Regions from separate parts of the Bradyrhizobium sp. YCK136 genome, predicted to be linked through region 3. Evidence: predicted binding sites of a transcription regulator. Region 3 holds the regulator's gene; each other region holds the start of a gene.
The links. Region 3 encodes PhoB, which activates phosphate uptake and scavenging genes when phosphate is short. Its sites were predicted from a motif close to TGTCATNNANCTGTCAT; they were not measured.
Positions count from the first base shown of each region.

Region 1: the regulator PhoB is predicted to act here: its motif matches at 1,933-1,949, upstream of ACFLEY_RS30515 (Orn/Lys/Arg decarboxylase N-terminal domain-containing protein).
Region 2: the regulator PhoB is predicted to act here: its motif matches at 1,897-1,913, upstream of ACFLEY_RS10205 (phospholipase C).
Region 4: the regulator PhoB is predicted to act here: its motif matches at 3,559-3,575, upstream of ACFLEY_RS40955 (YdcH family protein).

Region 1 is NZ_CP172424.1:6,303,181-6,308,928, forward strand. It holds gene ald (alanine dehydrogenase) at 30-1,145, opposite strand; gene ACFLEY_RS30510 (Lrp/AsnC family transcriptional regulator) at 1,287-1,766, shown strand; gene ACFLEY_RS30515 (Orn/Lys/Arg decarboxylase N-terminal domain-containing protein) at 1,994-4,351, shown strand; gene ACFLEY_RS30520 (GNAT family N-acetyltransferase) at 4,358-4,936, shown strand; gene ACFLEY_RS30525 (hypothetical protein) at 4,940-5,152, opposite strand; gene ACFLEY_RS30530 (flagellar basal body rod protein FlgC) at 5,347-5,748, opposite strand, start outside.
Region 2 is NZ_CP172424.1:2,170,680-2,176,427, forward strand. It holds gene ACFLEY_RS10195 (efflux RND transporter periplasmic adaptor subunit) at 1-748, opposite strand, end outside; partial or broken gene ACFLEY_RS10200 (ABC transporter substrate-binding protein) at 992-1,782, shown strand; gene ACFLEY_RS10205 (phospholipase C) at 1,968-3,677, shown strand; gene ACFLEY_RS10210 (cytochrome-c peroxidase) at 3,691-5,034, shown strand.
Region 3 is NZ_CP172424.1:9,279,575-9,285,322, reverse strand. It holds gene pstA (phosphate ABC transporter permease PstA) at 1-753, shown strand, start outside; gene pstB (phosphate ABC transporter ATP-binding protein PstB) at 750-1,571, shown strand; gene phoU (phosphate signaling complex protein PhoU) at 1,583-2,299, shown strand; gene phoB (phosphate regulon transcriptional regulator PhoB) at 2,322-3,029, shown strand; gene ACFLEY_RS44975 (GcrA family cell cycle regulator) at 3,286-3,795, opposite strand; gene ACFLEY_RS44970 (aspartate aminotransferase family protein) at 4,250-5,458, shown strand; gene argF (ornithine carbamoyltransferase) at 5,458-5,748, shown strand, end outside.
Region 4 is NZ_CP172424.1:8,480,858-8,486,605, forward strand. It holds gene ACFLEY_RS40945 (EAL domain-containing protein) at 1-1,763, opposite strand, end outside; gene ACFLEY_RS40950 (NAD(P)/FAD-dependent oxidoreductase) at 1,966-3,069, shown strand; gene ACFLEY_RS40955 (YdcH family protein) at 3,292-3,474, opposite strand; gene ACFLEY_RS40960 (YdcH family protein) at 3,803-4,009, shown strand; gene ACFLEY_RS40965 (hypothetical protein) at 4,151-4,363, shown strand; gene ACFLEY_RS40970 (hypothetical protein) at 4,386-4,637, shown strand; gene ACFLEY_RS40975 (GGDEF domain-containing protein) at 4,746-5,453, opposite strand; gene purE (5-(carboxyamino)imidazole ribonucleotide mutase) at 5,596-5,748, shown strand, end outside.

The DNA of each region.
Region 1 (5,748 bases), 3.0 Mb from region 3:
CGCTCGCAATGACGGAACTGGCGGCCCGTCTACGCCGCGAGCCCGGTCTCCACCGGAGCGAACTCCAGCCCGAGGCTTTCCGCGACCGCCTTGTTGGTGATGCGGCCACGGTGGACATTCAGGCCGTTGCGCAAATGCGGGTTCTCCAGCACCGCCGTAAAACCCTTGTTCGCGAGCATCAGGCCGAACGGCAGCGTCGCGTTGTTCAGCGCCTGGCTCGACGTGACAGGCACCGCACCCGGCATGTTGGCGACGCAATAATGCACGACGCCGTCGACCTCGTAGGTCGGGTCCGTGTGCGTGGTCGCATGAGAGGTCTCGAAGCAACCGCCCTGGTCGATGGCGACATCGACCAGCACCGCGCCCCGCCGCATCGATTTCAGCATCGCGCGCGTGACGAGTTTGGGCGCGCTCGCGCCCGGCACCAGCACCGCACCGATCACGACGTCGGCGGCAAAGACCTCCTCCTCGACCGCCTCGATGGTTGAAAAGCGGGTGCGCACCCGTCCGAGAAAGACATCGTCCAGCTCGCGCAGCCGGGGAATCGAGCGATCGATCACCGTGACCTCCGCGCCAAGGCCCGCGGCCATGCGCGCGGCCTGTGTTCCCACCACGCCGCCGCCGAGCACGACGACCCGCGCCGGCTGCACGCCGGGCACGCCGCCCAGCAAAAGCCCGCGACCGCCGGCCGACCGCTTGAGCGCGGCGCCAGCGGCCTCGATGGCGAGGCGGCCGGCGACTTCGCTCATCGGCGCAAGCAGGGGGAGGTGACCGGCCGCGTCGGTGACGGTTTCATAGGCGATCGCCGTACAGCCGGAGGCGAGCAAGCCCTTGGCCTGTTCGGGGTCCGGTGCAAGATGGAGGTAAGTAAACAGGATCTGGCTTTCGCGAAGCTGGGTCCATTCGCTCTTCTGCGGCTCCTTCACCTTCACGATCATGTCGGAACTGGCGAAGACGTCGCGGGCGCTCCCGGCGATCTCCGCCCCTGCCCGCCGATAGACCTCGTCAGAAGCACCGATGCCGCTGCCAGCGCCTGTCTCGACCGTCACCTGATGCCCGGCCGCGACATATTCACGGACCGCGCCCGGGGTGAGCCCGACGCGATATTCCTGCACCTTGATCTCCTTGGGCACACCGACACGCATCCTGGGCTCCTTCCAACGTCTTGATTCACCTCGCCATGGTAGCGACGGGTCCAGTTTGGTTTCGTGCAAATATCAGCTAGTTTCGCGATCTCCGCGCCGGTTTCCGGCGCCGAAGTGCCCTTTCACGCTGGAAACGAAACATTGGCCCTCGACCGGAAAGACCTCGCCATCCTCGCGGAACTCACGACCAACGCGCGGGCCAGCCACACCGAGCTTGCCAACAAGGTCGGACTATCCAGCACGGCGCTGGCGCGGCGGCAAAAGGCGCTGGAGGACGACGGCTACATCCAGGCCTATCAGGCCGCGCTCGACCTGGCGCAGTTCGGCCTCACCACGACGGTGCTGGTGCGCATTGCGCTGGAGAGCCAGAGCGACGAGGCGCTGAAAGCGTTCGAGGCGGAGGTGGTGAAATGCCCCTCCGTCGTGCGTTGCTTCCTGATGTCGGGCACCGACGACTACATCCTGATCGTGCTCGCGCGCGACATCGAGGATTTCGAGCGCATCCACCGCACCGAGCTGTCGCGATTGCCGCGCGTCGCGCGGGTGCAATCGAGCTTCGCGCTGCGCGAAGTCGTCAACCGCGCCGTGCCGACGGTGGTGTTCAGCGAGGCCAAGCGGTAACGGACTTCTCCCTCTCGCCGTTCTTACGGGAGAGGGCTTGGGGTGAGGGGCTGCACCCACAAAGGCGGTGATAGTCGGACTCGCGGAAGCTCCCCCTCACCCGGATTGCTGCGCAATCCGGCCTCTCCCCGTAAGCGGGGAGAGGCGAAACGCCAGCCGCACATCCTGTCATCCAACTGTCATCGAATGTGCCGAGAGCTGTGTCTCCAGTACATTCGGGACAGACAATGGACTATTTCAAGCGCTTCAACTTCCTGTTCGCCGCACCCGTGTTCGACGCCGACGACCTCGAAGGCGTCCGCTTCAACCAGATCATCGAGGAGATCCAGCGCTCCGGCTTCGAGGTCGTCCGGGCCCGCAAGCTGGAGGACGCGGAGATGGCGGTGCAGACCGACGCCGCGATCGGCTGCATGGTGGTGGACTGGGGCAAGAAGGGCCTGGAGGGCAAGACCTCGGCGCTGATCAATTTGATGCGGCGCCGCGGCCTCGACTTCCCGATCATCCTCCTGATCCGGCGCAAGCGCTTCGAGGATTTGCCGGTCGAGGTGCTCGACTTCATCGACGGTTACGTCTTCCTCTCCGAGGAGACGCCGACCTTCATCGCCAAGAACCTGATCAGCCGGCTCAAGCAATATGCCGAGACGCTGAAGACGCCGTTCTTCGGCGCGCTGGTCGACTATGCCGAGGAAGGCAACCAGCTCTGGACCTGTCCGGGCCACAATGGCGGCGTGTTCTACAATCGCAGCCCCATCGGCCGGGTGTTCGTCGAGCATCTCGGCGAATCCGTGTTCCGCGACGACCTCGACAATTCCGTGCTCGACCTCGGCGACCTCCTTACCCATGAGGGCCCGGCGCTGAAGGCGCAGAAGGAGGCAGCGGCGATCTTCGGCGCGGAGAAGACCTATTTCGTGCTCAACGGCACCTCGACCTCGAACAAGGTCGCGCTCGGCGCGCTCGTCACCGACGGCGACCTCGTGCTGTTCGACCGCAACAACCACAAGGCCGCTCATCACGGCGCGCTGATGATCAATGGCGGCATCCCGGTCTACGTCCCGACCATCCGCAACGCCTGGGGCCTGATCGGCCCGATGCGCTGGGACATGCTCGACGAGAAGGCCCTGCGCGAGGCGATCCGCAACCATCCGCTGGTTAGGGATCGCGACGCCTGGCGCAAGGAACGGCCGTTCCGCGTCGCCGTGGTCGAACAGTGCACCTATGACGGCTCGATCCACAGCGCCGAGATGATCCTGAAGCGCATCGGCCATCTCTGCGAGTACATCCTGTTCGACGAGGCCTGGGCCGGCTTCATGAAATTCCACCCGCTCTATGCCGGCCGTTTCGCCATGGGGCTGGCGAACCTTCCCCCGGAAGCGCCCGGCATCATCGCGACGCAGTCGACCCACAAGCAACTCGCGAGCTTCTCGCAGGCCTCGCAAATCCACATCAAGGACCGTCACATCCGCGGCCAGAAGCGGCGGGTCGAGCACCGCCGCTTCAACGAAAGCTTCATGCAGCACGCTTCCACGTCACCGTTCTACCCGCTGTTCGCATCCCTCGACGTCGGCGCGCAGATGATGAAGGGGCGCTCCGGCGAAGTGCTGTGGGACGACACGATCCGGCTCGGCATCGAGCTGCGCAAGAAGATCCGCGCGATGCGGCGTGAGTTCGAGGAGAAGGAGCAGAACCCCGATCGGCGCTGGTTCTTCGAGCCCTTCGTCCCGGATCGCGTCGCCATCCCCGACGTCAGCCGCCCCGGTGCCGCCCACAACGTCGCCTGGGAGACGCTATCCACCGACGAGCTCGCCACCAATCCCGCCTTGTGGCAACTCTCTCCGGATACCAACTGGCACGGCTTTCCCGATCTCGCGGAAGGCTTTGCCATGACCGATCCGAACAAGCTGACGCTGCTCACGCCTGGCTTCGATCGCACCACCGGCGCCTATGCCGAGCACGGCATCCCCGCCCCCGTCGTCGCGCAATATCTGCGCGAGAACCGCATCGTGCCGGAGAAGAACGACCTCAACTCCCTGCTCTTCCTGCTCACTCCCGGCGTCGAGGCGAGCAAGGCCGGCACGCTGATCTCCGGCCTCGTCGCCTTCAAGAGGCTGCACGACGACAATGCGTTGCTGGCGGACGCAATCCCGGAATTCTACCAGCGGCGGCAGGCGCGCTATGCCGGCGTGCGGCTGCGCGATCTCTGCGGCGACATGCACCGTTTCTTCCGCGCCGCCGATGTCAGCGCGCTCCAGGCGCGGCAGTTCATGCCCGAGCACATGCCTGAGATCGCGATGTCGCCCCGCGATGCCGCCCGCTATTTGTTCCGCAACGACGTCGACTATCTGCCGATCGAGGCGATCGCGGGCCGCATCGCCACCACGCCCTTCGTGGTCTATCCGCCCGGCATCGCCACCATCGTGCCCGGCGAGCGGCTGACGGAACGCGCCAAGCCCATGGTCGACTATCTCAAGATGTTCGAGACCTGCTTCAACACGTTCCCGGGCTTCGACGTCGAAATCCAGGGCGTCTACAAGGAGATCGATGCCCAGGGCCGTATCGGGCTCTATACTTACGTCGTTGCCGAGTAGGTGCCGATGAACGAAACAGCCGCAATCCGCGCGGATGACGAGCCGGTCCAGGTCCGCCCCTCGCGCGAGAGCGATGTCGAGGCGATGCTGGCGATCTACCGCCATCATGTCCGCAACGGCGTGCCGCGCGATGTCGAGGGAACCGGCGCGCCGGAGCCGGACGATCTGCGCGACCGGCGCAAGAACCTGAAGCAGACCCGCCTGCCGCATCTGGTCGCGACCTATCGCGGCGAGGTGGTCGGCTACGCCTATGCGGTGCTGTTCCGCAAGCGCCCGGCCTATCGCTACACCGCCAAGCACTCGATCTACGTCCACCACGCGCATCTCGGCCGCGGCGTCGGACGGCTATTGCTCCAGGAGCTGGTCGATGTTTGTGCGGCGGCCGGCTTCCGCCAGATGATCGGCTATATCGACGCCGACAACGCGCCCTCGCTGGCGCTGCACGAAAAGTTCGGTTTCGCGCGCGCCGGCCTGCTCTGCGGCGTCGCCTACCGGCACGGCCGCTGGTCCGACACCGTCATGGTGCAACGCTCGCTCGGCGCGGGCGCAACCGCGCCGCCGCCGGCAACGGCACCCGGCCGGTAAGCCTTACGAGGGGAAGTCGGCCGGTCTGACGTGGATGCGATCGGCATGCAGCGACCAGTCACACAACGCCTGGTCCTTGCAAAACCGCGCCTTCGCCCGTTCCCTGGCCTCGTCCTCGTCGGCGGCGTCGATCTCGAGCGTGCCCTGGCAGACCTCGATCTGCCGGCCGTACTCCCCGAGCACGTCCTTCATGAACCTGACGACATAAGTGGACATGGGACCTCCTGCTGCCTCGGCAGCACTCTAATCCCATTTACCCGGTTTCGGGGAGGCAGATTTTGACCGGGATCAAGGCCGGCAACGGTTCCCGCCGCCGGTCCAGGCGCCGGTTCGATCCGTCTGCCGCCCCGCCTTCCCAAAGCCTCGCGGAAGGCGCGCGCGACACCGGGCGCACGGGCCGACGTCAACCATTACGTCTTGATATCGAGCAGCGACTCTGTCGTCTCGGCGTAGGCTTGAATGACCTTCGCATTGGCAATGAAGCTGTACTTCGCGGTCGCCAGTTCAACGAATTCGTTGGCGAGATCGACATTCGGCGCTGCGACCAGGCCGTCCTGGTTTGCGAAGGGAGCGCTCGGATCCGACTGTGCGATATAGCTCGGCGAAACCGCCGACACGGTCGCGACCGTACCGCCGGGCGTCGAGCCGCTCGATTGGGAGACCTGATCGACGCGCAGCGGCACATAAGCCGCGGGAAAGGTCGGAGCAATGCTCGAACTGCCCGCACCGGCCGATGTGCTCGATCCGCCTGACGCTGGCAGCGGGCCGGTCGTGTTGACGTTGGCGATATTGCTCGCGGCCACGTTCACGCG
Region 2 (5,748 bases), 2.7 Mb from region 3:
TGAGGTCGGTGGGCGTCAGTCCCCGGCGGGCCGCTTCGGCGCGGATGCGTAGCACGTCCTGCTCGTTGACGGTGAAGTTCACCCAGATCGGGTCCATCGCGACGATGGTCGCGAGCTGGGTCGGGGAGGAGACGCCGACGAGCTCGCCGATCGAGACCATGTGGGCGCTGACGACGCCGTCGAACGGCGCGGTGACCTTGGTGTAGCCGTAGTTGACCTCGGCGATCCTGGTGTTGGCCTGCGCCTGCAGGAGATTGGCCTGCGCGTTTTCGCGCGTTGACGTCGAGGTGTCGAGGGTGGCCTGCGAGACCGCCTGCCGCTGCACCAGATCGCTTTGCCGCTTGAAGTCGGCCTCCGCCTGCCGGAGCGAGGCCTGGGCGCCGGCCTCGGCCGCCTGGGCCTGCTCGAGCTTCAGCTTGTAGGTCTCGGGCTCGATGGTAAAGAGCTGGGTGCCCTGCTTGACGAAGGTGCCGTCCTGGTAGTCGATCGACTGCAGGAAACCCTGCACGCGCGCCACCAAGTCGACATTCTTGATCGGCGCGGTGTTGCCGGTGGCCTCGACATAGCGCGTCACCGGCCGCTGCACGGGCGTCGCCACGTCCACCTTGGGCGGGGGCGGAGCCACGTAGGCGTTCTTGTCCTCGCAGCCGGCGAGCGCGATCACGGCGGCCGTGGCGGCTAGCGCCCGTCCAACATGTCTCCACGCTCCATTGCGATGTGCGGGAGATGCGGGATTCGCGCGCGTCATTCGGTGGCCCCCGATTGCTGTCTGTCGGTGCGGCAGGCTACCAACAAATGTCCGGCCGTGGAACACCATAGCCATGGCGGTCGTCGGCCTTGCACGGCGAACGGCGGTGTGGCCTTTGACAGGTTTGTCATGACAAACCGCTTTTCACCGCGCGCACGATCGACCAGAATTGTGTCAAAGGTCGTGTGGCGGAAGCGAAGCGGTCGGGACGACGAGAACAAGAAAACGCGAGGAGAACATGACATGTCCGCGTCCGTCCAATCGGCCCTCTCCGGTCTCGTTCTCGCGGCGGCGGTTGCCATGCCCGCGCTAGCCGATGGGCTGAAGGACGAGATCGCGCCGACCGGTAAGCTGCGGGTCGCGATCGCAATCAGCCCCGCAGGCGGCGCATTCTGGTCGACCAGGACGGAAACCGGCTATGCCGGCGTGCCGGTGGACCTCGGCAAGGAGATGGCGGCCCAGCTCGGCGTTGGTGTCGAATATGTCGTGCACCAAAATTCCGGACAGATCACCGATGCGGCCAGCAAAGGCACCTGGGATGTCACCTGGCTGCCAAAGGACCCCGAGCGCGAGAGCAAGATGATGTTCGGGCCGATCTACGAGGTCGCGGACGCCACCTACATCGTCAAGGCTGGTTCGAACGTGACCAATTTTGCCTCGCTCGCCAGCCCGGCATCAAGGTCGCGGCCGTCAACGCCACCACCACCATGCGTGGCGCTGTCGCGCATCTCAGGAACGCTGAGGTCACCGGCTATCAGACCTATGACGAGATCTTCGGCCTCCTGAAGAGCGGCGAGATCGACGCCTTCGCGCTGTCGCGCGACCAGCTCAACAAGATGGCGCAGAAGATTCCCGGTACAAAGGTGCTGGACGAGACGTTCAAGAAGACGGTGACAGCCGTCGCGGTGCCGCTCGGCCACAGCCTGGCGCTGACCTTCGTCACCAAATTCATGAACGAGGCGACGATCAACGGCACCTTGCGCAAGGCCTATGACAACAATGGCCTGAAGGATTCTCCGATCCGCACCGAGTAGACGCCCGCTGTGGCGGACTCCTCACCATGAGGGTCGAGGAAGGCAGCTTCGGGCAAATCGCCCGTGTAGAAAATCTTGTCTGAACAACTGCGCAAAGTGTCTCTTGCGTCAAACTGACACAGCTCTGTCATCGCGCGCCATTAACGTTCCCGGGGTCGGCGTCAATCCTTCGGGGCAACACAACAATGAAATCCAGATTTCTGACGACGGCCGCGATTTTCGCGGCCGCGACGGCACTCGCATGCGCCATGCCTGTTCTCGCGGACGATTTCGGTCGGGACCGCGATCATGATCACGATCGTCACCGTCATCCGCATGACATCCACACCGAGACGCCGATCAAGCATCTCGTGATCATCTTCAACGAGAACCGCTCGTTCGACCATTATTTCGCGACCTATCCGAACGCGGCCAATCCGTCCGGCTCTATACCCTTCGTGCCGAAGCCGCACACGCCGAAGGTCAACAACCTCGTCACGGCGAACCTGCTGGTCAACAACCCGAACAACAGCCCGGCCAACGGCACCGGCGCGACGGATCCGTTCCGTCTCGACCGCACCCAGGCCAACACGCGCTCGCAGAACCATGCCTACACGCCCGAGCAGCAGGCGGTGGACAACGGCAAGGAAGACCTGTTCCCGAAATTCACCGGCCGCGGCACGGCCGGCGGCGCCGGCGCGTTCGGCACCAACGGCCAGGTGATGGGCTATTTCGACGGCAACACCGTCACGGCCTTCTGGAACTACGCCCAGCACTTCGCCATGAGCGACAATCACTGGACCGACACCTTTGGTCCGTCGACGCCTGGCATGCTCGAGGTGATCTCCGGCCAGACCAACGGTGCCAAGAACATCGTCGGCATCTCGACGCAGACCGTTCCCGACGGCCAGGGCGGCCTGACGCTGGTCGGCGACACGGATCCGGGCATCGACGCCTGCTCGAGCACGACCAGCACGATCCTGATGGACGGCAAGAACATCGGCGACCTGCTCAACGCCGAGCACATCAGTTGGGGCAGCTTCATGGGCGGCTTCGACCTGACGCTCAAGAACGCCAATGGTACAACGGGCTGCGCGCGCAGCACGTTCTCCAGCACCGTCAACGGCACCACCGCGGACTACATTCCGCACCATGCCTGGTTCCAGTACTACAAGTCGACCGCCAACCCGACCCATGCGCGGCCGAGCTCGGTCCACGCGATCGGCCATACCCACGACTTCAACGGCAAGGTCGATCCGGCCAACCACAATTACGATCTCGAGGACTTCTACGCCGCGGTGAAGGCCGGCCATTTCCCGGCCGTGTCCTACATCAAGATGCCGGCCTTCCAGGACGGTCACGCCGGCTACTCCGACCCGCTCGACGAGCAGGTCGGCAATGTCGAGCTGATCAACTTCCTCCAGAAGCAACCGGAGTGGCGCGAGACCGCGGTCATCATCACCTATGACGACTCCGACGGCTGGTACGATCACCAATACGTCGCGCCGAAGAGCGCCTCCTACGATCCGACCGCCGACCAGGTCAACGGTCCGGGCCTGTGCGGTCTCGGCCCGCAGAAGCAGCCGGCGCCGAAGGGGCTTAGCGGCAAGCCGGTGAACGGCCGCTGCGGTCCGGGCACCCGCGTTCCCTTCATCGTGGTTTCGCCCTATGCGAGGACGAACTTCGTCAGCCACACCTACATTTCGCAGGCCTCGGTGGTGCGGTTCATCGAGGACAATTGGCTGCGCGGCCAGCGTCTCGGCGGCGGCTCGTTCGACGCCAGCGCCGGGTCGATCATGGACCTGTTCGACTTCGATCATGATCATCGCCACGATCTCCGGGTGGACGCGCTGTTCCTTGACCCGACCTCCGGCACTGTCATGACCAGCCCGCCGGACGAGCATCACCATCACTAAGACGCAAGGTCATATGAACAGCCGCACCATGTGGCTTTTCGGCGCCGGTCTGCTTTGTCTGGCCGGCGCCGTCCTTGCCGTCGCGACGCAGGGATTTGCGGAAGCAAATCCCGCGGGTGCGAATCCGAACCCGGTTCGTCTCATGCGTCCGCCGGCCGCTCCGCTCTCGGCGATGGCGCAGCTCGGCAGGGAAATTTTTTACGACGCTTCGCTGTCGTCCTCGGGCGCGCTGTCATGCGCGTCCTGTCACAGCCCGGATCACGCCTACGGTCCGCCCAATGACGGGCCGGTCATGCTCGGCGGCGCGACCTTGTCGCGCCCGGGTGCACGCGCGGTGCCGTCGCTGACATATCTCGATCGCCATCCGAATTTCAGCATCGGCCCCGACAGGGGCGACGACGACAACGTCATCGACCTCGCGCAGATGGCCGCGCTCGGCCAGCAGGCTGCGCGCACCACCAAGACCGCGGGCGGTAGCGGCGCGTCGGCGAACATCGTGCCGCAAGGCGGCCTGTTCTGGGACGGCCGCGCCGATACGTTGCAGGACCAGGCGCTGTTTCCGCTGCTCGATCCCAACGAGATGGACGGCGGCAGCGCCGAGATCGTCGCAGGCAAGCTGCGCCGCGCCTCTTACGCCAGCCGCTTCGTCGAGCTGTTCAGCGCCCGCGTGCTCGACAATCAGCGGCTGCTGATCGCGGAAGCGATGTTCGCGGTGGCGCGCTATCAGGTCGAGGAGCCGAGCTTCCATCCCTACACCAGCAAGTACGACTACTGGCTCGAGGGCAAGGCGCGGCTGTCCGAGGGCGAGCTGCGCGGGCTGCAAGCGTTCAACGATCCCGACAAGGCCAATTGCGCCGGCTGCCACACCTCGGCACCGACCCGCGACGGCCTGCCGCCGCTGTTCACCGATCACCAATACGAGGCGCTCGGCGCCCCGCGCAACGCCGCGCTCGCTAAGAATCGCGACCCCAATTATTTCGACCTCGGCGTTTGCGGCCCGCATCGCACCGACATGCCCGAGCAGACGCAATATTGCGGCATGTTCCTGACGCCGACGCTGCGCAACACCGCAGTGCGCCACGCGTTCTTCCACAACGGCGTTTTCCGCAACCTCGAGCAGGTGCTGGATTTCTACAATTTCCGCGACACCAATCCGGAGAAGGTGTTTCCGCGCGCCGCCGACGGCACCGTGCTGAAGTACGACGACCTGCCGCAAAAATATCACGCCAATGTCGACGTCATCGATCCGCCCTTCGATCGTCACCCCGGCGACAGGCCGGCGATGACCGAGCAGGACAAGGCCGACATCATCGCGTTCCTGAAGACCCTGACGGACGGATACAAGCCGGAAAATTAGGGCGTGTGTGTATAAAAGCGGTCTGGGCGTGCGGGGGGCGCCGGCGCCACCAAGGCCTCGGCCGTGGTCGCCGCGGTTGAGCCAAAAGAGTCGGTTGTCGCCTGCATGAACACGCTGGCCGTTGCCACGGCGTGTCGCGGCTATATTCAAAAGAACTCGAGCGAAGGAAAGTGATTGACCAGTCTGTCCCAGAGCGAGAACGGTGGCCGTGGCTGCCTTTTGGCATCCCTGAGAGGGATAGACACCGCGGTGCCAGTCTCATCCCGTAATAAAGGTTCGCTCCGGAGACGCTCTGACCGCCCTGTATGCTGACAGTCGGATCGAAATTATTCTTTATCAGGTCTGTCGTTTGTTCCACGGAGCCCGCCGCTGAATTGTCGTAGGCCGCCACGTATTTCGTCGACGCCTTGAGGACCCGCTGTCCCTGGCAAACGTACTCGCCGTTTTCCAGATACCGTTTCACTTCCCGATCACAGGACTCGCGACGGAACAGCTCCTCAGCGATGATTGATAGGTCTTCAAGTGAGATCTCCAGCACTTGAACGTCATCGAGCTCCAGCTTTACAGCTTCCGCCAATTTTGCATCGGTATGTGACTGAATCGAACGCACGACTTTTGAGTCGAGCGAATATTGCGTCTTTCGTAGTTCGGAGGTGACTTGGGTTGCAGAAGATGACGTGCGGGTGACGCCAACCAGTCGCTCAGGCGAGACTT
Region 3 (5,748 bases):
CTGATCCTGATCACGCTGCTTTACAACGGCATCGCCGGTCTGAACCTCGAGATTTTCGTGGCAGACACGCCGCCGCCGGGCTCGACCGAAGGCGGCCTGCGCAACGCCATCGCCGGTTCGATCATCATGACCGTGCTCGGCGTCGGCATTGGCGCGCCGCTCGGCCTGTTCGCCGGCACCTATCTCGCGGAGTACGGCCGCAACGACCGCCTGACCTCGGTGATCCGCTTCATCAACGACATCCTGCTCTCGGCGCCCTCGATCATCATCGGTCTGTTCATCTACGGCGCGGTGGTGGTGCCGATGCGCGGCTTCTCGGCGATCGCAGGCAGCCTCGCGCTCGCCGTCATCGTCATCCCGGTGGTGCTGCGCACGACCGAGGACATGCTGCTGCTGGTGCCGAACGCGCTGCGCGAGGCGGCGTCCGCGCTCGGCCTGCCGCGCTCGCTGGTGATCAAGCGGATCGCCTATCGTGCCGCCCGCTCCGGCCTCATCACCGGCGTGTTGCTAGCCACCGCCCGCGTCGCCGGCGAGACCGCGCCGCTGCTCTTCACCGCGCTGTCGAACCAGTTCTTCAGCCTTGGCCTGAACAAGACGATGGCGAACCTGCCGGTCACCATCAACAACTTCGTCCAGAGCCCCTACGCCTATTGGAAGCAGCTCGCCTGGAGCGGCGCGCTGCTGATCACGATTACCGTGCTTGCCCTGAATATTGGCGCGCGCATCCTTGGCGCCGAGAGGACCGCAAAATGAGTGAGCTTTCCGTATCGATGAGCGCGGCCGGTGGGCTGCCCCAGGCGCCGCTGCTGCCGGAAGCGCCGGCCAAGGTGACGGTGCGCAACCTCAACTTCTATTACGGCGAGCACCACGCGCTGAAGAACATCAACCTGACGCTCGGCACCAACCGCGTCACCGCGTTCATCGGCCCGTCCGGCTGCGGCAAGTCGACCCTGCTGCGCATCTTCAACCGGATGTACGACCTCTATCCGGGGCAGCGCGCCACCGGCCAGCTCATGCTCGACCAGACCAACATCCTCGACGGCAAGCTCGACCTCAACCTGCTGCGCGCCCGCGTCGGCATGGTGTTCCAGAAGCCGACGCCGTTCCCGATGACGATCTACGAGAACATCGCCTTCGGCATCCGCCTCTACGAGAAGATCTCGAAGTCCGAGATGGACGACCGCGTCGAGAAGGCGCTGCGCGGCGGCGCGCTTTGGAACGAGGTCAAGGACAAGCTCAACGCCTCCGGCCTGTCGCTCTCCGGCGGCCAGCAGCAGCGCCTCTGCATCGCCCGCACCGTCGCGGTGCGGCCCGAGGTGATCCTGTTCGACGAGCCCTGCTCGGCGCTCGACCCGATCTCGACCGCCAAGGTCGAGGAGCTGATTCAGGAACTGTCCGAGAACTACACGATCGCGATCGTCACCCACAACATGCAGCAGGCGGCGCGCGTCTCCGACAAGACCGCGTTCATGTATCTCGGCGAGCTGATCGAGTTCGACGACACCAGCAAGATCTTCACGTCGCCGAGCGACCGGCGCACGCAGGATTACATCACCGGCCGGTTCGGCTGAGGAGACGGGACATGGGTTCTGAACATACCGCAAAGGCCTTCGACACCGACCTCCAGGAGCTCACCCGGCTCGTCGCCGAGATGGGCGGGATCGCCGAGCGCATGATCGTCGATTCCGTCGACGCGCTGATCCGCCGAGACGTCGCGCTCGGCCAGCGCGTCGTCGCCACCGACACCGAGCTCGACGCGCTGCAGAAGCGCATCGAGGAGCGCGCCGTGCTCACCATCGCCCGCCGCCAGCCGATGGCGGTCGATCTGCGCGAGATCGTCGGCGCCATGCGCGTTGCGACCGATCTCGAGCGCATCGGCGACCTCGCCAAGAACATGGGCAAGCGCGTCGCGGCGCTGGAGACGGATTTTCATCCGCTCAAGCTGTTCCGCGGCCTCGAGCACATGACCGACCTCGTGCAGCAGCAGGTCAAGTCGGTGCTGGACGCCTATGCCGCGCATGATCTGCCGGCGGCGATGGCGGTGTGGAAGGGCGATGAGGAAGTCGACGCCATCTGCACCTCGCTGTTCCGCGAGCTCCTCACCTACATGATGGAGGATCCGCGCAACATCTCGTTCTGCATCCATCTGATGTTCTGCGCAAAGAACATCGAGCGGATCGGCGACCACGCCACCAACATCGCCGAGACCGTGTTCTACATGATCGAGGGCCAGGCGATCACCGACAAGCGACCGAAGGGCGACATGACGACCTTCGCCACGACGGTCCCGAATACCTGAAGACTTAAGGAGCGACGACACCATGGGCGCACGCATTATGGTGGTTGAGGACGAGGAAGCTCTCACCGAGCTTCTCCGCTACAACCTCGAAGGCGACGGCTATGATGTGGAGACGGTGATGCGCGGCGACGACGCCGACACCCGCCTCAAGGAACACATCCCCGATCTGATCGTACTCGACTGGATGCTGCCGGGCCTGTCGGGCATCGAGCTGTGCCGCCGGCTGCGGACCCGGCCCGAGACCAAGCAGCTCCCGATCATCATGCTCACCGCGCGCGGCGAGGAGAGCGAGCGGGTGCGGGGTCTTGCGACCGGCGCCGACGACTACATCGTCAAGCCGTTCTCGGTGCCGGAGCTCCTGGCGCGCGTGAAGGGCCTGCTGCGGCGCGCAAGCCCGGAGCGGCTCGCCACGGTGCTGGCCTATGGCGACATCGAGCTCGATCGCGACAAGCGCCGCGTCGCGCGCTCGGGCCGGCCGATCGACCTCGGCCCGACCGAATATCGCCTCTTGGAGTTCTTCCTGGAGCATCCCGGCCGCGTGTTCTCGCGCGAGCAGCTGCTCGACAGCGTCTGGGGCCGCGACATCTACATCGACGAGCGCACCGTCGACGTCCACATCGGCCGCCTGCGCAAGCTGCTCAATCTCGGCCGCGAGCAGGATCCCATCCGCACCGTCCGCGGCGCCGGCTACGCGCTGGATGATCGCTTTGCGAAGGCGGAGCAGACGTAGGGTTTGCAGGCGTTGGTTTAGCGGGCTACAGCCACACTCTCAGTGTCGTCTCGGACAAGCGTAAGCGCAGATCCGGGACCCATAATCACAGGGCGTGGTTGTCGCGCGAAGAAGGTAACTCCGAGTCCCCGTAGCCACATCTTGCGGTGGTTATGGGTCCCGGATCTGCGCGCGCTTCAGGCGCGCTTGTCCGGGACGACATCGAGTTTGTTGGGCCGTCAACGCGTGACGGCCGTCACTCGATTTCAGAACAAACTCACCGCGAGGGCTTCGCCGGTGCGCGCCGGCGATCCGCGGCGGGCTGATATGCCACGCGCGAGTGCTGCGCGCAGTAGGGCAGGCCCGACAGCGCCCTGCCGCCGCAGAAGAAGAAATCCGGGCTCGAGGGATCGCCGACCGGCCAGTGGCAGGTCGCCTCGTTCAGCTCCAGCAGCGACAGCCGCTGGCTCATCGGCACCACGTTGTCGTAGGTGACCGGTTCGGCCTCCACCTCGACCTCGAAGGCCTGCGCCAGCGCGGTGTTGCCGCGCGCAATGGGGCGGCTCACCCGCATCATGTGCTGCGCGGGGCGCGCCTTGCGCGGCCGCGGAGCCGCCGATGAGGGGCTCTTGGCGCGGCCGGATAGGCCGAGCCTGTGTACCTTGCCGATCACGGCATTGCGGGTCACGTTCCCGAGCTCGGCTGCGATCTGGCTGGCCGACAATCCGGCCTCCCAGAGCTTTTTCAACTGCTCGACGCGATCGTCGGACCAGGTCAAAACCGTCATTGCACCCTTTCCCTCGCCGTGCGGCTGCCATCCTGGCGCCTCGCGGCGAATGCCTAAGCCTCGAAAAACCCGTGCCGTCAGAATCCCTTAAGGCTCGCCGGGCGCGCCGATAACGCCCGAACGTCTACGCCGGTACATGAGGACTTAGAGGATCAGAAACACTGCACGAGATGTCGTATCTGACAAGCCAAACGCTACAATATGGCGTGACTCACGCGCAAGAGTCCGCCGACTCGCTTCCACATGTTCCGTGGCGAAAACCCCGCAATTTCGGCTCCGCAAGACTACGGATTCAGCGTTTCGCGAGGCTTTCGGGCGGCATTGACACCGGTTTCACCAGGCATAAGATAGTGTCACGTGCCGCCCTTAAAAGGCGGCACGTTTCGTTTTCCGGGCCGGTCAATGGTGCGCTGCATGAGCGTGTTCAGGCCGTCCGCAACATCAAGTGATCGTCATGACTAACAGCGCAGCGCCGCATTTGCTTCCCGTTTTCGCCAGATCCGACCTCGGTTTCGAGCGCGGCGAAGGTTGCTGGCTGATTGCGACCAATGGCGATCGCTATCTCGATTTTACCTCCGGCGTCGCCGTGAACGCGCTCGGCCACGCCCATCCCGCGCTGGTCAAGGCGCTGCAGGAGCAGGCCACAAAACTCTGGCACATGTCGAACCTGTTCCAGAGTCCGGACGGCGAGAAGCTCGCGACGCGCCTCTGCAATGAAAGCTTCGCGGACTTCGTGTTCTTCTGCAATTCCGGCGCCGAGGCGCTGGAAGGTGTGATCAAGCTGGTCCGCCATCATCACTTCTCCAAGGGTCATCCGGAACGTTACCGCATCATCACCTTCGAAGGCGCCTTCCACGGCCGCACGCTGGCGACGCTGGCTGCGACGGGATCTGCAAAATATCTCGAAGGGTTTGGTCCGCCGATGGATGGCTTCGACCAGGTCCCGCATGGCGACATCGAGGCCGTGAAGAAGGCAATCGGTCCGCAGACCGCCGGCATCCTGATCGAGCCGATTCAGGGCGAGGGCGGCGTGCGTTCCGCAACACCTGCGTTCCTCCAGGCATTGCGCCAGCTCTGCGACGAGAAGGGCCTGCTGCTCGCCTTCGACGAGGTGCAGACCGGCATGGGCCGCACCGGCGATCTGTTCGCGCATCGGCGTACCGGCGTCACACCTGACGTGATGTCGCTGGCCAAGGCGCTCGGCGGCGGCTTCCCGATCGGTGCGATCCTGGCCACCGCGGACGCGGCGGCCGGCATGGGTCCCGGCTCGCACGGCTCGACCTTCGGCGGCAATCCGCTCGCGGTCGCGGCGGCGAACGCCGTGCTCGACGTCATGCTGAAGCCTGGCTTCTTCGATCACGTGCAGAAGATGTCGCTGCTGCTCAAGCAGAAGCTCGCCTCCGTGATCGATCGTCATGGCGATGTCGTCAGCGAGGTGCGCGGCGAGGGCCTCCTGATCGGCATCAAGGCCGTGGTGCCATCAGGCGATCTCGTCGCGGCGCTGCGTAACGAGAAGCTGCTCACGGTCGGCGCCGGCGACAATGTCGTGCGTTTCCTGCCGCCCTTGATCGTCACCGAAGCCGAGATCGAGGACAGCGTCGGGCGGCTCGAACGCGCCTGCGCCGCGATCTCGTCCAGTCAGACCAAGCGGGCGGCAAGCTGATGAGCAAGTCGCCGAAGCACTTCCTCGATATCAACGAGCTCCCGCTGTCGGAGCTCAAGAGCATGCTCGATGCCTCCTCCGCCATGAAGGCGAAGCAGAAGGCGCATCAGCCGGTGAGGCCGCTCGAAGGCAAGACGCTGGCGATGATCTTCGAGCGCCCGTCGACCCGTACGCGGGTGTCGTTCGACGTCGCCATGCGCCAGCTCGGCGGCGAGCCCATCATGCTCACCGGCGCCGAGATGCAACTCGGCCGCGGCGAGACCATCGCCGACACCGCGCGCGTGCTGTCG
Region 4 (5,748 bases), 800 kb from region 3:
ATCGACATGCCGGTGGTGGCGCCGGCACGGACTGGCCGGCCGTCGATCTGGAATTCCCGCGCGACGGCTTCGCCGAGCTGCTGCGCCAGCGCAAGACCCGCCTCCGGCTGCTTGCCGTCGATGATCAGGCCGAACTCGTCGCCGGACAGGCGCGCCACCACGCCGCCGCGCGCGGAGTCCTGGAGCCGCTGGGCCACCTCGATCAGGAGCTTGTCGCCGAGCGCATGGCCGAAGACGTCGTTGACCTCCTTGAGGCCGTCGAGATCAACGCAGAGGACGGCGAACTCCTCGCCGGTGCCTTCGCAGGCCTCGATCATCTGGGTCAGCGCCTGCAGGAAGGCGGCACGGTTCGGCAGATCGGTGAGGCCGTCGTGATAGGCCATGTGCGCCATGCGCGACTCGGTCTGCCGGCGGTCGGTGACGTCTTCGTGGGTCTTGATCAGGTATTGCGGCTCGCCGGCATCGCTGAGCACGGTGGCGCGCCGGGTCAGGAACAGCCGCAGGCCGTCCTTGGTGGAGATCGGGTGCTCCTCGGTGATCATCCCGCGCTTCTTGATCGCAGCCTCGTCGCGCGCGATGATCAGCTTGGCTTCCTTGGGATTGAAGATGTCGGACGCGGTCAGGCCCGTGGCTTCCTCGCGCCTGCGGTTGAGGATCGTCTCGGCGCTGCGGTTGGCGAGCAGATAGCGGCCGTCCTTGACCTGCTCGACGATCAGCGCCACCGGGATGTTGTCGACGACGAGCTCGAGGAATTTCTTGGTGCTCTCCAGCTCCTGCGACAGTGAGCGGCGGTCGGTGATGTCCTCGAACACGAGCATCAGGAATTCGGGCTTGTTGTTCTCGTTGCGGACCACGATCCGGATCGAGGCAACCATGCGCCGTTCACCGCCGCGGTCGACCTCGAACTCATTACGGAACTGGCCGTCCGGCGAATTGAGCGCCGCCCGGTCGGTCGCCTCGATGCTGGCCGCTGAGACGGGGGCAAACAGCTCGCGCGCGTTCTTGCCGACGACCTGGTCCCGCGTAAACCCCCAGAACCGCTCATAGGCGGTGTTGGCGAAGATGTAGCAGCCGTCCTCGATGTTCTTCGCGGCAACGCAGGCCGGCACGTTGTCGAGCACCGTTTCCAGGAACTGCTTGGTCGAGGCGAGCTGCCGCGACAGCCTGCGCTCCTCGCTGACGTCGAGATGCGTCGCCACCGAGCCGCCGTTCGGCAGCACGAAGTATTTTACCAGGATGGCCCGGCCGTCAGGCAGTTCGGTGATCAGACCGTTGCCGCTTGCCGCCTTCTCGTAGAATTCCTTATCGGAGACGCCACCAAGGACCCCGCGCTTGCGCCGCAGCTCGAGGATGTCGTGGCCGTTCATGTCGGCCCACAGATCCGACCGTGACAGGCCATAGATCTCGAGATAGCGGTCATTGCAGAAGATGACGCGCCGCTGCGCATCGGTCATCACCACGCCCTGGTTGAGATTGTTCATGGCGGAGGAGACGAAGGCGTTGCGCCGCAGCTGCAACCGCCTGGTCCGGCGCAGCGCGGAGTGGATCCACAACGCGATTGCCACCAGGAACGCACAGACGACGATGCCCCCGATCAGGGCTTCCCAGATCAGGTTGGGATCGAGGTTGTCGAGCGAGCTCGGCGGGGCGAAGCTGTCCGACAGCGCAAAGGCACGCGCAGGCGCGACCGTGCCGATCAGGCACACAACGGCCTGCACAGCAATCAGAATCGTGCTGTCCGCGTGCCAGTTCTTCTCAGCCATCAGCCACCCGCGATTTCAACGTCGGATTGTCTGGCCTCACGGGTTTGGATCGGGTAAACGCCTGTACGCGCAACAGAAAAATGTCACGTTAAATACGGCAATTGCCCTGACATGATAAATGCTTCCTTAACGGAAAATGACCCCGCGCCCTCGTTCCCGGGCTTGATGCCACCGGCGCTTCCAGCGGACCTCCTGCACAACCATGGATAGGGTCGACTGCATCGTCATCGGAGCCGGCGTGGTCGGGCTCGCGGTGGCTCGAAGGCTGGCCCAGGCCGGGCGCGAGGTCATCGTGCTCGAGGAAGCCGAGGCCATCGGCACCATCACCTCCTCGCGCAACAGCGAGGTGATCCATGCCGGCATCTACTACCGCGCCGGAAGCTGGATGGCGCGCATGTGCGTCAGCGGCAAGCACGCGCTCTACCGCTACTGCGGCGAGCGCGGCATCCCGCACAAGAATTGCGGCAAGCTGATCGTCGCGACCAATGCGAAGGAAACCGAGAAGCTGCAATCGATCAAGGCGCACGCCGAGGCCAATGGCGTGCTCGACATGCAGTTGCTCACGGGCGAGGCCGCACGCGCGCTGGAGCCGGCGCTCGCCTGCGACGCCGCGCTGCTCTCGCCCTCGACCGGCATCATCGACAGCCACGCCTACATGCTCTCGCTGCGCGGCGAGGCCGAGGAAGCCGGCGCGGCCTTCGCGTTTCACACCCCGCTGATCCGTGCCAAGGCGGCCGCCGGCATGATCGAGGTCGAGGCCGGCGGCGAGGCACCGATGGCGCTGCAATGCAGCCTCCTCGTCAACGCTGCGGGCCTCGCGGCGACAACGGTGGCGCGCAATATCGACGGCATGCCGCTGGACCGGATTCCGCTGGCCTATCTGGCCAAGGGAAATTACTTCAGCTGCAACGCCAAGGCGCCGTTCTCGCACTTGATCTATCCGGTGCCCGAGCCCGGCGGCCTCGGCGTGCATCTGACGCTGGACATGGCGGGGCAGGCGCGTTTCGGCCCTGACGTCGAGTGGATCGAGACGATCAACTACGAGGTCGATCCGTCACGCGCCGAGCGCTTCTATCCGGCGATCCGGAGATACTGGCCGACGCTGCCTGACGGCGCGTTGATGCCGAGCTATTCGGGCATCCGCCCGAAGATCGTGCCGCCGGCGGTCGCCACGCAGGATTTCCTGATGCAGGGTCCGCGCGATCACGGCGTGGCAGGCCTGATCAACCTGTTCGGCATCGAATCGCCGGGACTGACGTCCTCGCTCGCGATCGCCGATCACGTCGCCGAGCTCGCAAATATCTAAAGCGTCTTCAAGCGAAGCGGATACCACTTCGCGCAAAGAAGAAAACGCGTCCAAACAAGAAGCCGGAGCTATTTCCGTTCCGATTCCGTCGGAACGGAAATAGCTCTGGACGCCGCGCAAATGTCCTTGCGCGGCTTCGCATCTTCCAACAGGGATGAGCGCAACAGCACTCACCCCTGCCTGAAGGGGTACGATCAAACTCTACGCTGAATACGGGGTTTACTAGTGAAGCGTGTCGCCAGTGTGCTTCAGACGCTCGATCTGGTCCTTGACCATCAACTTCCGGCGCTTCAACTCAACAATTTGCAGGTCGTCTGTTGAAAGGTGCACGAGAGCTTCGTGCAATTCGTTTTCGAGAGTTTTATGCTTCCGTTCCAATTCAACCAGATGTGCCTGAATTGTCATTCGAAACCTCCTCGGTAGGGGTGACCTTGGATTCAATCCGGACGACGAAGTGTACATCACCGATTCGTTCTGTCGATGGATATCCGTCGTCGTCGTGTCATTTTTGAAAATTCATATGTAGCGAAGCGTGAGTAAGGAACCGCGCTGGGAAAAATCCATGATATCAATGCGCTTGCGCAGCGCCGCAGCGAACCGTCGAAATATCTTGCGAGAGATCGGTGAGCGACGGCCCGAGATCGCTTGCGGTCACGGCGCGCAAGGACGATAATTTCCACAGGGCATCCACAGCCTTAATCTCACGACTATCGGTTTTTCGGCCACCGCAGACATGACCCATGAAGACGAGAGCGAACTCGAAGCCGAGCTCGCCCGGTTGCAGCAGGAACACCGAGATCTCGACGCGGCGATCGATGCACTGCATCAATCGCCTGCCCCCGACCTATTGCGGTTACAGCGGCTGAAGAAGCGCAAGCTGTTGTTGCGCGACCGCATCGCCTTCATCGAAGACCAGATCACGCCCGACATCATCGCCTGATCCCCAGCGGGCTTTTCGCGGCGGGGCGAGCCGGGTGAATCCTCTTGACTCCAAAAGAACAAAATAGGAACATTCAGGCACCAAACGCCCCCAGGAAACGCCCCAGAGAAACGCCCAAGGAACCTAGCAAGGACAACGCAGATGTCGGCAACCGCCCTTTTGGACAACAGCCATTATGAACAGGCCTGCGATCGGGCGATCGCGTTGTGCGACGGCAATCTGCGCAGCACCATCAAGGCGCTGATCATGGCCAACGAATATCTGGAGGCGGAGCTCGAGGAATTGCAGGCGGCGATTTCAGCCGGCTGCATTCCGGAGACCTCTCGCAGCAAGGCGCGGAGCAGCGCCGCCTGATGTTGATGATCGGAGCAACGCCATGTCGGACGTCACCTACTACGTTGCAATGCCCTTCCTGATCGATGACGACGGATCGCCGGTCGCCGGCGCCGCGGAGGAATGTCAGTCCTCGACGGCCGCGCTGCGGCGCGCCGAAATTCTGGCGCGCGGCGCCGGCCACATCGGCGCGGTCGCATTTTGCCGCAGCGGCGATCCCATGACCGGCGAATTCGGCGACGCGACGCTGCTGCGCAAATTCGGCAACGTGCCGGAAGATCTGGCCACGTTGTAGGGCATTTATTGTTTGAGCATGATCTCCGCGCAAACGCGTTTCGCATTTGTCGCGAGGAAAATCGCTGCACACTTTGCGCTAGCGCGGCCCTTCGGGTCCGGATCATGCTCAGTTGCTGACCAGCCTGATCCGCGGCTCGTGCCGCCGGCGCGCCTTGCGCACATACATTGCGGCATCCGCCTCCTCCAAGGCGCGGCCTGCGTCGGAATGCGCCCCCAGCAACGCGACGCCGGCGGAGGCGCCCGCGGTCACATTCTGGCTGCGGAAGACGAAGGATAATTCGTCGATCGCCTGCTCGAAGGCCGCGGCCTTCGCCTTGGCATCGGTCTCGTTGAGATTCCACAGCAGCAGCGCGAACTCGTCGCCGCCGAGCCGGCCGACTACGTCGGAGGCGCGGACCTGCCGCGTCAGCGCGCCGACGATCGCCTTGAGCACCTCGTCGCCGGCGGCGTGGCCGAAGGAATCGTTGATAGGCTTCAGCCGATCGACATCGAGCACGATCAGCGCGCCGGTGGCGCGATAGCGCTTCATGTAGGCGATGGCGCGTGTGAGCTCGCGCTCGAAGCCGCGCCGGTTCGGAATCTCGAGCAGGAAATCGGTGTCGGCGGCAGCTTCCAGTTCCGCGACCCGCCGCTCCGCCGCCTTGAGCTTGCTCCGCAGCCCGCGGATGATCTTTGCACTGTCCTTGGTGCCATCAAGCGACGCTCCGCGCTGCGGCGGCTTGGCCGGACGCTTGGTGGCAGGTTTGGACCGGCTGGCGCTGATTTTCCGGCCCTTTTTGGCCTTCGCAGCGCTCGCCCTTTTTGGTTTCTTCATGGGCATCCTGCTCAATGAAGGCTTGCGGGGATTCACCAAGACAGGATAGTGCATTCCCTTCTCCTTGCCACCGCCTTGCGAGCCGCCGGTCGGAACCGTTAATCTGGCCTATGTTTCTGTTTTCCCGAGCACAATTAACGTCATGACCGCGCCGATCGCCATCATCATGGGAAGCCAGTCGGACTGGGACACGATGCGGCATGCCGCCGACACGCTGGAGGCGCTCGGCGTTGCCGCCGAGACCCGCATCGTTTCGGCACACCGCACACCCGACCGGCTGGTCGCTTTCGCCAAG